Regions from separate parts of the Kribbella sp. NPDC049227 genome, predicted to be linked through region 2. Evidence: riboswitches for the same ligand, from Rfam matches in the RefSeq annotation. Region 2 holds a riboswitch; the other holds the start of a gene.
What was found. A riboswitch is a leader RNA that binds a small molecule or an ion and turns the genes downstream of it on or off. The one in region 2 is predicted to bind thiamine pyrophosphate.
Positions count from the first base shown of each region.

Region 1 (7,229 bases), on a different contig from region 2:
TGCTCGGCGTACTGGCCGTGTGTTCGGCTGTCGGCGTCGGGACTGTCTACTTCCCGCAGGCGCTGCTGCCATCCGTCGCGGCGTCGCTGCACGTACCGCTGTCGGACGCGGCGCTGGTCGTGACCGCGCCGCAGGCCGGGTACGCCGTTGGCATCCTGACCGTCGTACCGCTGGGTGACACCGGGGCGCAGCGACGGCTGCTGACCATCTTGTTCGCCGGTGTCGCGGTCTTTGCGCTCGCAGCCGCGGCGGCACCGTCGTTGCCGGTCCTGGTGATCGCGTCGTTCCTGATGGGCTGTGCGACGGTGGCATCGCCGGTCATCGGTCCGTACGTCGCGGGAATGACCGGGTCGCGGCGATTGGGCAGCATCAACAGCATCCTGCTCAGCGTGGGCATCCCCGGGATGATCCTGTCGCGCGCGATCGCCGGGTTCCTGGGCGAGGAGTACTCCTGGCGGTACGCCTACCTGGGTGCCGCCGTACTGGCGCTGGTGTGCGCCGCGGTCGCGTGGACCCGGCTGCCCGTGCCGGTGTACGTCGAGCCGGCGGAGTTCCCGCAGTACCTGCGCCGGCCCTTCGACCAACTGAGATTGCGCAGCGGGCTGCGTCGATCGGCGTTCTACCAGGCCTGCACGTTCGCGGGCTTCACCGGCACCTGGGCGACCCTGGTCCTCGTCCTGCAGGATTCGTTCGGCCTCGGAGCCGGCGCGCTCGGCTGGATCAGTCTGGTCGCGATCGCCACCATGGCCGTCGTCCCGTGGACCGGTCGCATCGTCGATCGCCGTACGCCGGACGCCGTGACGGCCTGGATCCTGGTCGGAACAGTTCTCGCCGCCGCACTCATGCTGGGTGCGTACGCCGGTGGTGCGCTGGGACTCACGCTCCTCGTGGCCGGCGTACTCGTCCTCGATGTGTCGATGCAGTCGGGGATGGTCGCGAACGTCACCCGGATGTACCAACTCGACCCCGGCCGGCGCAGCGCGATGAACACGGCGTACATGGTCTGCGCCTACTCCGCCGGCAGCCTCGGCTCCTGGACCGCCGTACGCCTCTACCACGCCCTCGGCTGGTGGGCGGTCCCGGCCTTCGTCGCCGCACTCGCAAGCCTCGCCCTTCTCCGCCTGGTCCTGAAGCCTGGTCCTGAAGCCTGACAGTTCGGATGGCGGTCTCGTCGTACCTGTATGACTACGACGACGATGTTGAGGGAATTGACCGGGGACTACGCGGTGGATGCGGCGCGGTCGAGGTTGGGGTTCACGGCGCGGCATACGGTCGGGCCCCGGGTTCCTGGGCAGTTCGAGGTGTTCAGTGGGGTACTTCGCCTGGATGGGGAGGATCCGGGGCGGTCCACGGCGGATCTGACGATTCAGGCGGACAGCATCCAGACCGGCGACCGGCGGCGGGATGCCGCGTTGCGTGAGCATTTCCTCGACGCGGAGACGTTTCCGTCGATCAAGTTCAGGTCCACGAAGGTGAGCCGGACGGGTGTGACGACGTTCACGGTGACGGGGAATCTCACGATCCGTGGCGCCACCCGGCCGGTCGTCGTACCGCTGGAGCTGACCGGCACCGACGACGGCGTCGCCTTCACCGGATCCCTTCCACTGCTGCGCAAACGCTGGTCGGTCAACTGGAACGCGGCCACCAACCTCATGGTCGCCCAGAAACTGGACCTCCACCTCGACCTGAGGGCGACCCGCATCTCCTGACCCTGGGTTGTCTCGATCGCCTTTGGTGGTTAGTGTCGAACTGCCGCGGGAGCTCGCACCGGAGCGGGCTGAGAGGGCGACTGTGTACGGCGTCGCCGACCGCTGAACCTGAATCGGGTAATTCCGGCGTAGGGAGGAAGCGATGCAGGAATCCGTCTGGGTGAACGGTACAGAGACCACGGTCGCACCGGGGAAGTCCGTTGCCGACCTGATCCAGGAGTACTCCGACCGCACCACCGGGATCGCGGTCGCGGTCAACCAGACCGTGCTCACGCGCAGCGAGTGGGCCGGTACCACGCTCAAGCCGGGCGACCGGGTCGAGATCGTCAGCGCGGTCCAGGGAGGCTGACATGGACGACCCACTGGAGCTCGGCGGGCGGGCGTACACCTCGCGTCTCATCATGGGCACGGGCGGTTCGGCCAACCTGGAAGTGATGGAGGAGGCATTGCTTGCCTCCGGCACCCAACTGACCACGGTCGCGATGCGCCGGCTCGGCACCGGCCACGAGGGCTCGGTCCTCGACGTACTGGCGAAGCACGGTATCGAGGTGCTGCCGAACACGGCCGGCTGCCACACCGCCGCGGAGGCGGTGCTCACGGCGCGGATGGCCCGGGAGGCCTTGCGGACCGACCTGATCAAGGTCGAGGTCGTTGCCGACGACCACTTGCTGATGCCGGACCCGGTCGAGTTGCTGGATGCCGTGGACACCTTGGTGGCCGACGGTTTCATCGTGCTCCCGTACACGAACGACGACCCGATCCTCGCCCGCCGCCTCGAGCAGGCGGGATGTGCGGCGGTGATGCCGTTGGCGGCACCCATCGGTTCCGCGCTCGGGATCCGCAACCCACACAACCTCGCGCTGATCGCCGAGGCCGCGAACGTCCCGGTGATCGTCGACGCCGGAATCGGTACGGCGAGCGACGCGGCGCTGGCCATGGAGCTCGGGTGTGACGCGGTCATGCTCGCCACCCCGGTCACGCGCGCGGAGAAGCCTGCCCTGATGGCGGGCGCGATGCGCGACGCGGTCGCCGCCGGCCGCGCCGCCCGCCTGGCCGGCCGGGTCCCGCGCCGCTGGCACTCCGCCCTCGCATCCTCCCCAGTGACGGGTATCGCGTCCCTCTCCTAGAGCAGGCGTCCCATCAGGGTGCGTGCTTGGGACAGGTCCACCGGGTGGTCGAGGAGCAGTGCACTCAGGGAGAACGAGACCGCCTGCTCTGGCTGCAGGTCCAGGGGACCGTCCCAGGCCAGGGCAGGACCGGCACCGACGTAATCCTTGGAGCGGAGGAACCACGGGCGAACGTCACCGGGCTGGAACAGAAGCAGTGTGGTGAACGCGTCGGCGCGTTGCTGGATGAAGGCCAGCCAGCGGCTGGTCGATCCGTAGGCGGCGTCGGTCCCCTCGCCGGAATCGCTGAGGACGGTTGTGGTTTCGACCGTTGGAAGACGCCAGAAGATGCCGCCGTACCCGGCGCCGGCGCGGCCGGTGGTGGCCGGGCTGTCGATGCGGACCGGGCCGTAGCGGGCGGTGAAGACGCTCTCCCAGTCGAGCCGCCAGCCGCCCTCGGCCAGTGCTCCGCGGAGGAGCCTGCGCTCCGCGAGTTGCGGGCGGCCCTGTTCGTCGTACCAGGTGACCTCGTCGGTCAGGGCGTTGCCGTCGACGGCGACGCCGCGGCTGCGTTGCTGACCGTGGTTCGGGAGCAGCGTCGGTCCGCGGTCCGGGAGGAAGGTTCGTCCGCCCCAGTGCGACGTACCGTTGACTCCGGCAACGGCCAGCGAGACGCCGTAGTGGTGCCGGTGATCGACCGGGCTGACCTCGGTGAGCGGGTGACCGCCGAGCGTCCGCACGGGGTGCAGGTACGGCCGAGGCGAATGCACCTGCGGCATTCGCCGCCCGAACTCGTAGTGCGCGAGCGGCACGGAATCACCGCCGAGCACGAACCTGTCCCCTTGCTGCTGCCACCCGACCCTCTCACCCGGAGCGTCCCCGGTCAGCTGCGTTGCCTGCGGCACCGGCCCCGTGCTCGCCCGCACCGCCAGCCGAAGGTCCGGTACGCCGTCCACCTCGGCATCCACACCGGAGATCGCGGCGTACAACCGACGCCAGGCCAGCTCCCCCAGCTCCTGCTGCGGGACCCGCACCGTCGTCAGCGAAGGGACGGCGAACCGCGACAACCCGATGTCGTCCATCCCGGCGACCGACACATCGGCCGGTACGGCGACGCCCACTTCGTTGAGCCGGGCAAGCAACCCGAACGCGACCAGATCGTTGAACGCGACAACGGCCGTCGCGCGCGACTCCAGCACCCGCTCGACCGCGGCGTACCCGTCCTCGATCGACCAGCCGCAGTCCAGCCGGACGATCTCGAGATCCGGGATCTCCCGCTGCGCGATGTCCAGCGACCGCAGCCGGGCCTGGTTGGACGAACTGGCCGGCGGACCGGCCAGGAACGCGAGCCGGCGGTGCCCGAGACCGACCAGGTGGTTCACCACGATCCGCACCGCGCGGCCGTAGTCGACCGCGACGCTGGCGACCTCCGCCGGGCCTGGCCGGTTGACCAGGATCACCGGCTGGACCTGCGGCAGCAGTTCGAGCAGGCTCTCCTCGTCGAGGCGCGGCGACACCATGATCAACGCGTCGCAGCGTCGACGCGCCGCCAGGGCGATCCCCGCCTCGGCGGCCGGGTCCTCGTCGGTCTCGGCGACCAGCACCCGGTAGCCGGCCGCGGCCGAGGCGTTCGTGATGCCGCGCAGGACCTGCTGGAACAGCGGGTTGGCCAGATCGGGGACGACCAGCGCGACCATGTCGGTGCGACCGAGCGACAGGCTGCGGGCCAGATCGCTGGGCCGGTAGTTCAACCGGTCGGCGGCGGCGCGAACGCGTTCGGCGATGTCCGGAGCGACGGTCAGGCGCCCGTTCATCACCCGCGAGACGGTCGCCCGGGACACCTCCGCCGCCCGCGCGACATCGGCGATCGTGATCGAGTCCTTCGGTGTCCTGCCCATGCGCCGTCTTCCGTTCGTGCCCGCCCGGTTGGGAAACCGCCTTCCGAAGCCTATTCGAGCCTCGGCCACTGTGTTACCTTCTCAGGAAAGAAACCGGTTTCTCAACCCTGTGAGGTGGCGTGAGACCCAGCGCACTGGGCGGGTACGACGACTGGCCGGACTTCGTCCGGGACACCCTGCCACTGACCGGGGACGAACTGACCACCAAGGTCGCCGGACTGCTCGGCGTACCGGAGCCCGGCGCCGCGCCTGCCGTGCGGACCGTGGACGAGTGGCAGACCGATGGCGTCCACACCCGTGAACTCGAGTGGACCACGCCGTTCGGGCCGCCGACGCGTGCGTGGTTGCTCCGGCCGGCCGGGCGAGCGCCGCGGGCGGGCCTGCTCGGTCTGCACTGCCATGCCGGGGTGAAGTCGATCGGTGCCGAGCGGCTGGTCGACGTACCGCGGCCCAGCCGGGTCGCGGTCAGGGTCCGCGAGGACCTGTACGAGGGCCAGGCCGCCGCCGGTGTGCTCGCCCGCGCGGGCTTCGTGGTGCTGTGTCACGACACCTTCGCCTGGGGTTCCCGCCGCTTCGAGCTGCCGGCCGAGGACGACGAGTCGTACGACGTCGCCGCGTCCGTGCACGAGCACACGGTGGCGAAGGCGGCCGGGATTCTCGGTACGTCGCTGGCCGGCATGGTCGCGTACGACGACCTGACCGCGCTCAGTGTGTTGCGCGGAATCGACGGCGTGGAAAAGGTCGGCGTCTTCGGCCTGTCCGGCGGTGGTGGCCGCGCCGCGATCCTCACCGCTCTCGATCCCGGCATCGAGGCGTCGGCCGTGGTCTGCATGATGACCACCTTCGCCGGGCTCATTCCGTCGTACGTCGACGTCCACTCGTGGCTGTTCTCGACGCCCGGCCTGGCCCGGCACCTCGATCACCCGACCCTCGCCGCCGGCCGCGCCCGCCACCAGCAACTCGTCGTGTACGCCGAGGACGACGAACTGTTCAGCCCGGCCGGCATGCACGACGCCGACCGCGAACTCACCGAACACTTCCACTACGGCCCCGGCAGCTACGAAGGCGTCTGGCTCCCCGGCCGGCACCGGTTCGACGCCGGGATGCAGCGAATCGTCGGCGACTTCCTCACCAAGGCGTTGTATACCTGAGTGCGGACGACCCGACTCTGGAGGAACCCTTGAGCAAGCTCTCACACCCACAACCGGAAGGTGTTGCCCCGGGCAACGGTTACAGCCATGTCGTGACCGGGCCCGGACAGTGGGTCGCGATCGCGGGGCAGGTCGCGCTGGACGGAGACGGCGCGTTCGTCGGCGTCGGCGACCCGGCTGCCCAGGCGCGGCAGGTGTTCGCGAACCTGGACGCGTGCCTGAAGGCCGCCGGCGCCACCTTCGCCGACGTGGTCAAGCTGAACTTCTTCGTCACCGACATCGCTTACCTGCCGGCGATCCGCGCCGCGCGCGACGCCTACGTCGACACCACCAACCCGCCCGCGAGCACGGCCGTCCAGGTCGTCGCACTCTTCAGCCCCGACGCCCTGCTCGAGGTCGAGGCCTACGCGATCGTCTAGCAGTGTGCAGTTCGACAGGAGGTATCGACCGCGGCACGACCTGGTCAGGCTCGTCGGGTGTGCCCGGTCGTCGAATTGAGTGGACACCTCCTGTCGAGCTGCACGGAACCTAACGGAGCAGATCGACGGCGACGCGCGCGGCCTCGCCGATCGCGGCGTCGACCCGGGGCTGGCGGAAGTCGCCGCGAGCAGCAAGCGTGAACACGGCGATCGCGTAGGCAGCACCGCCCGGCAGGGTGACCACCCCGACCTCATGCCGCAAGGCTCCGAACGTCCCGGTCTTCCCCGCGACGCGTACGCCGTCGTGCGGGAAGCCGGACGCCAGCCGGTGCATGAACAGTTGCCGATGCATCGTCGTCCGGACGAACGCCGTCTGCTCCTCCGAGAGCAGCTCCCCCGTCCACAACCGCCGCAGCAGTGTCGTCAGGTCGCGCGGGCTGCTCGCCGACCCGTTCGCCGCCTCATAGACACCTACCGGATCGGTCCGATCGTTGTCGGCCAGTACGGCGAGCGCCGCGTCCGGATCGTCCGCCCCGGTCCGGCGTTGCAGGTCACGCAGGTTGCCCGCGGTCCCCCGTCGTACCCAGGTTCGCTTCAAGCCGAAGGACTCCAGGAGCTCCGCCAGCCGCTGCAGACCGACCACGTCCAGCAGCGCATCGGCGGAGGCGTTGTCGGACACGGTCATCATCGACACCGCCAGGTCCCGCAGCGACATCGTCACCGGGTCCGCCAGGATCGACACCCCGGTCGGTCCTGGTGTCCGCGTCGACGGGTCCAGTGTCAGCTGCCGCCGCGGATCCACCTCGCCCAGATCGACCAGCCGGCAGAAGCCCGCGAGCAACGGCACCTTGTAGACCGACGCCATCGGGACGACGGTGTCCGCGTCGACCTCGACCTCGACCGTCGAATCCGGCGAGTCGAGCGCGACCGCGTGCATCCAGCCGCG
Region 1 covers NZ_JBICST010000009.1:28,343-35,571, forward strand. Annotated here, with positions in the region: gene ACGFH6_RS36635 (MFS transporter) at 1-1,151, shown strand, start outside; gene ACGFH6_RS36640 (YceI family protein) at 1,197-1,709, shown strand; TPP riboswitch at 1,745-1,861, shown strand; gene thiS (sulfur carrier protein ThiS) at 1,852-2,058, shown strand; gene ACGFH6_RS36650 (thiazole synthase) at 2,060-2,836, shown strand; gene ACGFH6_RS36655 (DUF6807 family protein) at 2,833-4,713, opposite strand; gene ACGFH6_RS36660 (hypothetical protein) at 4,833-5,864, shown strand; gene ACGFH6_RS36665 (RidA family protein) at 5,894-6,283, shown strand; gene ACGFH6_RS36670 (serine hydrolase) at 6,393-7,229, opposite strand, start outside.
Region 1: another riboswitch for thiamine pyrophosphate. It lies ahead of thiS (sulfur carrier protein ThiS); the one in region 2 lies ahead of thiC (phosphomethylpyrimidine synthase ThiC).

Region 2 (7,229 bases):
GACCCCAGGTCCCGCTGGCCGAGTGGGGCCCGCGGGCCGGCGCCTTCCTCATCGACTCCCTGATCAGCTCCGTGCCGATCCTGATCGGGTACGGCGTACTCATCGCGAACATCGCGACCCGCGAGAACAACACCTATCCCGATGACGGCCCGCAGGCCTACGCGATCATCCTCTTCGTGCTCGGCATCGCCGCGAGCATCGGCCTGACCCTGTGGAACCGGGTCTTCCGCCAGGGCAGGACCGGGCGCAGCGTCGGCAAGAGCGCGCTGAACCTGCGGCTGGTCGACTCCGTGTACTTCCAGCCGGTGGGCGCCGGCAAGTCGTTCCTGCGCGAGTTCCTCAGCGGGCTGTTCAACAACGCCTGCTTCCTGAACCTGCTGTGGCCGCTGTGGGACGACCAGAAGCAGACCTGGCACGACAAGGTCATGTCGACGTACGTCGTCAGGGACTGAGGGTCAGCGCGACAGCAGGAAGCCGGCGCAGGTCACTGCCCACAGCACACTGGTGAACGTGCCGATGATGAACCGCTCGGCGACCGCCTGGGGCGTGACCGAAGCCGGCTGGTCGGGACTGCGCAGCTCCGGATAGCGAGCCAGGCCCTTGATGGCCAGCACGATCGCCAGTCCCTCGGGCCAGCCGGCCACCAGCGCCGCGTAGATGGCCAGGCGCTCGAGCGAACCGATCAGAGCGCCGCCGCGCAGCACCTCACCGGCCTTCTGCGTCGACTGCGCTCTCGTGTTGCCCCGGTCGACGAGAGCCAGCACAGAGGTCGTCAGTGGGCCGCCACCGGTCACCGCCAGCCCGCCGGCCAGCAGGAGCAGCACGTTCCACCAGCGCTCGCGCCAGCCCTCGACACCGTCACCGGCCAGCAGCAGGACGCCGACGGTGATCAGGCAGGCAAGCATCACGCCACTGAGCACGATCTCGAGAGTCGACCCGGCCTTGGGGACCCACGCCAGCACGGCGAGGATCAGGCCGACGGCCGTGAACGACAGGATGAGTGCCGTCACGCGGTGGCTCCGGCGTCGAGTAGCTCGGCCGCCAGCACTCGTCCACGTTGTTCCTCGGCGAATCCGGCTGCCTGGGCCCGCTGTGTCACCGCGGACTGACTGATGCCGAGCTTCACGCCGATCTCGCGCCGGGTGAGCCCTTCGGCCAGCAGGTCGGCGACAGCCCACCCGCGGTCGCTCCGCCGCCGCAGCACCGAAGCCATCAGCCACAGCACCGTCTCGACCTGCTCGGCACAGTGCGCGTCGGAGCCGACCACGTTGACGTGGTGCGGGCTCGACTTGGCCCGGTTCACCGCCTCCCGCGCGAACACGAACGCGTCCCCGCTGCCAGCCCGCGTACTGCGCGGCAGAGGCTGTGCGACCGCACCGACTCCGAGCCCGATGTACCAGGTGTCGGCGCGCAGCAGCTGGACGATCACGTCGATCGTGGCGCGCGCTTCGGACAGCACGCCCTGCACCTCGTCGCCGGCCGTCCGCTCGAACTTGCGGAGCAATCCGGTCCGCCGCGGCCGGCGGTTCAGGATGTTCAGTAGCTCGGGTACGAGATCGGTCATGCTTCGGCTGCCCCGCTGATCTACCGTGAGAACGAAGACCACTGTGCTGCACCTCCTTCCCGACGCTGTTAAGGCTACAGTCTTATTCACGTAGAGTGAAGGAAAAAACCTGAATCGGTTCATCCGATCACTCCTCGTGATCGCCTCGCAGAACCGCCGGTCCCCTAATTCTCCGCTGGATCCGGGGGCCGAGGCATCTCGACTCGCCCCCCGGATCTCACCGAGAGTCAGCGGGAAACAGGACGCTCACTCGGCGAGCGGCAGGTACAGCTTCTTGTCGTGGGCCTTGAAGGTCTCCGACATCTCGGCGAAGCCGGCCTCGATCGCCTCGGTGGAGGTCAGGCCGCGTTCCTCGGCGTACGCGCGGATGTCGGCGGTGATCCGCATCGAGCAGAACTTCGGGCCGCACATCGAGCAGAAGTGCGCGGTCTTGGCAGGCTCGGCCGGCAGGGTCTCGTCGTGGAAGGACCGCGCGGTGTCAGGATCCAGCGAGAGGTTGAACTGGTCCTCCCAGCGGAACTCGAACCTTGCCTTCGACAACGTGTCGTCCCAGGCCTGCGCCCCCGGGTGTCCCTTGGCCAGATCCGCCGCGTGGGCAGCGATCTTGTACGTGATCACGCCGGTCTTCACGTCGTCGCGATCCGGCAGGCCGAGGTGTTCCTTGGGCGTGACGTAGCAAAGCATCGCCGTACCCAGCCAGCCGATCTGGGCCGCGCCGATCGCGCTGGTGATGTGGTCGTACGCCGGAGCCACATCAGTTGCCAACGGCCCCAATGTGTAGAACGGCGCCTCGCCGCACAGCTCCTCCTCGAGCCGGACGTTCTCGGCGATCTTGTCCATCGGCACGTGCCCCGGACCCTCGATCATCACCTGGACGTCGTGCTCCCAGGCGATCTTCGTCAGCTCGCCCAGGGTCCGCAGCTCGGCGAACTGGGCCGCGTCGTTGGCATCCGCGATACATCCCGGTCGGAGACCGTCGCCGAGTGAGAACGTGACGTCGTACTCGCGCAGGATGTCGCACAGCTCGGCGAAATGCGTGTACAGGAAGGACTCCTGGTGATGCGCGAGGCACCAGGCGGCCATGATCGACCCGCCTCGCGACACGATCCCGGTGACCCGCCGCGCGGTCAGCGGGACGTACCGCAGCAGGACGCCCGCGTGCACGGTCATGTAGTCGACGCCCTGCTCGCACTGCTCGATCACCGTGTCGCGGTACACCTCCCACGACAAGTCGGCCGGATCGCCCTTCACCTTCTCCAGCGCCTGGTACAGCGGCACGGTCCCGATCGGCACCGGCGAGTTGCGCAGGATCCACTCCCGCGTCTCGTGGATGTTCTTGCCGGTGGACAGGTCCATCACCGTGTCCGCGCCCCACCGGGTGGCCCAGACCAGCTTCTCCACTTCCTCCTCGACCGAACTGGTCACCGCCGAGTTGCCGATGTTCGCGTTCACCTTCACCAGGAACTTCTTCCCGATGATCATCGGCTCGCTCTCCGGGTGCCGCCGGTTCGCCGGGATCACGGCCCGGCCGCGCGCGACCTCGGACCGGACGAACTCCGGGTCCATGCCCTCCCGCAGGGCGACGTACTCCATCTCCTCGGTGATGGTGCCGGCTCGCGCATGCGCCAACTGGGTCAGCGGCGCGCGCCCGGCGATCCAGTCCCGCCGAAGCGCGGGCAGACCGGCTTGTACGTCGATCCGCGCCGACGCGTCCGTGTACGGACCGGACGTGTCGTACAGGTCGAAGTGTTCGCCGTTGGTGAGGTGGACGCGGCGGGCCGGAACCTCCAGCTCGCCGCGATAAATCTTCTCCGAGCCCGAAATGGGGCCGGTGGTGACAGTGGGCCGAATCGTGCTGACAGTCACTGTGCTGCTCCCTACGCCGGAATTACCCGGACAGGTTCGGCGGTCGGCGGCGCCGGACAGGTGTCGTTCTCCTGCCAGCCGCCCTCTCAGCCCGCTACGGTGCGAGCTCCCGCGATCTCCAATTGTCACGGTTACTCTAACCCGTCGTCTTGACCGGGCCGGTAGCGTCGGGGGATGCGAGACCTCGTGTACCCGCCCGTGATCGGCTTCGCGAAGACCGCGTTCAAGGTGCTGGACCTGAAGATCCGGATGACCGGGACGGAGAACGTGCCGCGGACCGGTGGCGCGGTGATCGCGCTGAATCACATCAGCTATGTCGACTTCATCCTGGGCGGGTTCGGTGCGGTGCCGAGCAAGCGGCTGGTTCGCTTCATGGCCAAGGACGTGCTGTTCCGCAACCGGTACTCCGGCCCGTTGATGCGCGGCATGCACCACATCCCGGTGGACCGGTCGGCGGGTACGGCGTCGTACCGGGAGGCGATCCGCTACCTGAACGACGGCGAGATCGTCGGGGTGTTCCCCGAGGCAACGATCAGCCGGTCGTTCGAGCTGAAGGAGTTCAAGTCCGGCACGGTCCGGATGGCCGCGGAGGCCGGCGTACCGGTCATCCCGCTGATCCTGTGGGGGACGCAGCGGATGCTGACGAAGGACCATCCGCGCGACTTCTCCCGGCACCGCGCGATCGCGATCACCGTCGGCGAGCCGATCACGGTCGACACCGACGACGACGCGGCCGAGGCGACCGCGCACCTGCGCACGACGATGGCCGGGATGCTCGATCGGACCATCCGCGACTACCCCGAGCAGCCGGCCGGCGCCTGGTGGCTGCCCGCGTCGTACGGCGGTGGTGCCCCGTCACCCGCGGAAGCGGAACGCCTGGACCAGGAGGAGCTCGCCCGGCGGGCGGCCCGCCGCAAGTAAGCACACCGTCAGTAACGCGGACAAGACCTTGACCCCCGGGTGACCCCGAGGGTACGAAAGGCTCTTGTTGACAGTGCAGGAAACCTGGGGGGTCCCTGTGACGCCGGCCGGTCGGCGGCGGTACTCGGGTAGGCGGGGAAGGTTGTGTTCGATTCACCGGAAGAGCTGCATCTCTTCGAACCGGGGATGCTCGCGGTGGCACCGCATGTCGCGGAGCACATCCCGGACGCCGGCGTCTACTTCGTCGACTGGGCCGTCCAGGACCTGCCGGCGGACCGCGCCCGCGAGGTCGAGTCCGCTGTGAACGGCAGGCGCTGCCAGAACGGCTGGTTCCCGCTGGAGAGCCTGGACAGCATCGGCAGCCGGGGGTACTGGCGTGGTCCGCTCACCTACCTGGCCCGGATGACGGCCGACGACACCACGATCCTGCAGGAGTGGTCGGCCAACGGGCTCACCGGCGACGGCCAGAGCCGGATCGAGGCGACCGTGAACCACCTGCTCTACCAGCAGGGTCACGCGGCCGCGGCGACCTGGGCCGTCGCGGTCCGCCCGCAGACCTACCTGGACGCGGCGCTGCTTGGCGACCGGCTGGCCGCCGCGTGGGAGTACAACCTCGGCTCGATCCGCTCCAAGGACGTTGCCAAGTCGGTACGGCGCTGGAACCGCTGACGTCAGTGGAACTGCGGGATGATCAGGTACAGCCCGTAGAGCACGGCCGCCAGGCACGCGGCGAAGCAGAGTCCGGCCACCGAGGTGTCGATGATGGACGGCGGCTTCTTCTCGTCGATCGCCACCGCCCGCCGCGCCATCGCCGCCACTCCGAGCGCGAACACGACCGCCACCCCGACCCCGAAGATCAGGCTGACCAGGGCCACCTCACCGAGGGCACTCCAGTCCATGTGCATCGCCGTACTCCTCTCAGGCCGCCGTGGCCGTGGTCGGGGCGGGCGCCGTGCTGCCCGGGTACTCGTTGACGTTCTCCGCCGTCACCGGCCTGCGCCGCGCCGCCACATAGAGTCCACCGCCGGCCACGATCGCGAGGGTCGCGACGATGACGACGCCGGCGTTGCCGGTGTCGGCCACCCGGCCGGCCATGGCGCCGATGATCGCGGCGGAGGGCAGCGTGAACAGCCAGGCCATCGCCATCCGCCCGGCGACTGACCAGCGCACCTGCGCGAGCCGCTTGCCGAGGCCGGCGCCGAGGATGCTGCCGGAGCAGACCTGGGTTGTGGACAGTGGGAAGCCCAGGTGCGACGAGGTCAGCAGGACCGCGGTCGAGCTGGTCTCGGCGGTGAAGCCCTGCGGCGACTCGATCTCGGTCAGGCCCTTGCCCATCGTCCGGATGATCCGCCAGCCACCGAAGTACGTGCCCAGGGCGATCGCGAGGCCTGCCGCGAAGATCACCCAGGTCGGCGGGGCCGACCCCTGCGCGAGACTGCCCGAGGTGATCAGGACCAGCGTGATGACGCCCATCGTCTTCTGTGCGTCACCGGTGCCGTGGGCGAGTGAGACCAGTGATGCGGACGCGACCTGACCGGCCCTGAACCCGTCGTTGACCGACTTCTTCCGGGCCCGCTGAGTGATCTTGTAGGCCAGGAAGGTGCCCAGCAGCGCGACCACGCCGGCCACGATCGGCGCGGCGACCGCGGGGATGAGGATCTTCTGCACCACCGTCGCGAAGTTCACCGCGCTGGCGCCGGCCGCGATCCAGGTGGCGCCGATCAGGCCGCCGAACAGGGCGTGCGACGAGGAGCTCGGGAGCCCGAAGTACCAGGTCACCAGGTTCCACAGGATCGCACCGACCAGGCCGCCGAAGATGATCGGCACGGTCATCTTGGAGTCGTCGACGAGGCCGCTGGAGATCGTCTTGGCCACTGCGGTGGAGAGGAACGCGCCGACCAGGTTCAGCACCGCGGACACGGCGACGGCGACCTTGGGTCTGAGCGCACCCGTGGCGATCGATGTCGCCATCGCGTTGGCGGTGTCGTGGAAACCGTTGGTGAAGTCGAACACCAACGCCGTAATGATCACCACGACGACGAGAAACGAGAGGTCCATCGCTATCACTCCCCCTGGACGGACGGCGATACCGTCGATCGACGGTAGGCCCGGCGAGTGAATTCGAAATGAACTCTCGGCTGCGACTTACTCCAGGATCAGATGCGCAACGCCGTAAACGAGTGCGGCCACCAACCCGGCGGCAGGAATGGTCAGCACCCAGGCGGTCACGATCCCCCTCGCGACGCCCCAGCGGACCGCGGACAGTCGCTTGGTCGCACCGGAGCCCATCACCGCCGACGTGATCGTGTGGGTGGTGGAGACCGGCGCGTGCAGGCCGATCGCCATCACGTACAGGACCCCTGCGGCGACCGTCTCGGAGGCGAATCCGCGGGCCGGGTCCAGGTGGATGATCCGGCGGCCGAGCGTCCGCATGATCCGCCAGCCGCCGGAGTAGGTGCCGAGCGAGATCGCGGTCGCGGCGCTGATCTTCACCCACAGGGGGATGCCGTCGTTCTCGTTCACGTGGCCGGTGGCGAGCAGGGCGAGAAAGATCACGCCCATCGTCTTCTGCGCGTCCTGCAGGCCGTGCCCGAGCGCCACCGCGGCGGCCGACAGCGACTGCGCCATCCGGAAGCCACGCGTCGTCTTGCCAGGGTTGCGGTGCCGGAACAGCCAGAGGATTGCCAGCATCAGCAGGAAGGCCCCGGCGAAGCCGATCACGGGCGACAGCACCATCGGAATGACGACCTTGTCGACGATCCCGGACCACTCCACGACGCTCGCCGAGGCGAGTCCGGCGCCCACCAGACCGCCGATCAGCGCGTGCGTCGAGGAGCTGGGCAGGCCGAGGCGCCAGGTGATCAGGTTCCAGGTGATC
Region 2 covers NZ_JBICST010000008.1:109,988-117,216, reverse strand. Annotated here, with positions in the region: gene ACGFH6_RS33710 (RDD family protein) at 1-452, shown strand, start outside; gene ACGFH6_RS33705 (hypothetical protein) at 456-1,010, opposite strand; gene ACGFH6_RS33700 (transposase) at 1,007-1,564, opposite strand; gene thiC (phosphomethylpyrimidine synthase ThiC) at 1,811-3,430, opposite strand; TPP riboswitch at 3,421-3,553, opposite strand; gene ACGFH6_RS33690 (lysophospholipid acyltransferase family protein) at 3,605-4,351, shown strand; gene ACGFH6_RS33685 (hypothetical protein) at 4,496-5,020, shown strand; gene ACGFH6_RS33680 (hypothetical protein) at 5,023-5,256, opposite strand; gene ACGFH6_RS33675 (anion permease) at 5,270-6,409, opposite strand; gene ACGFH6_RS33670 (anion permease) at 6,497-7,229, opposite strand, start outside.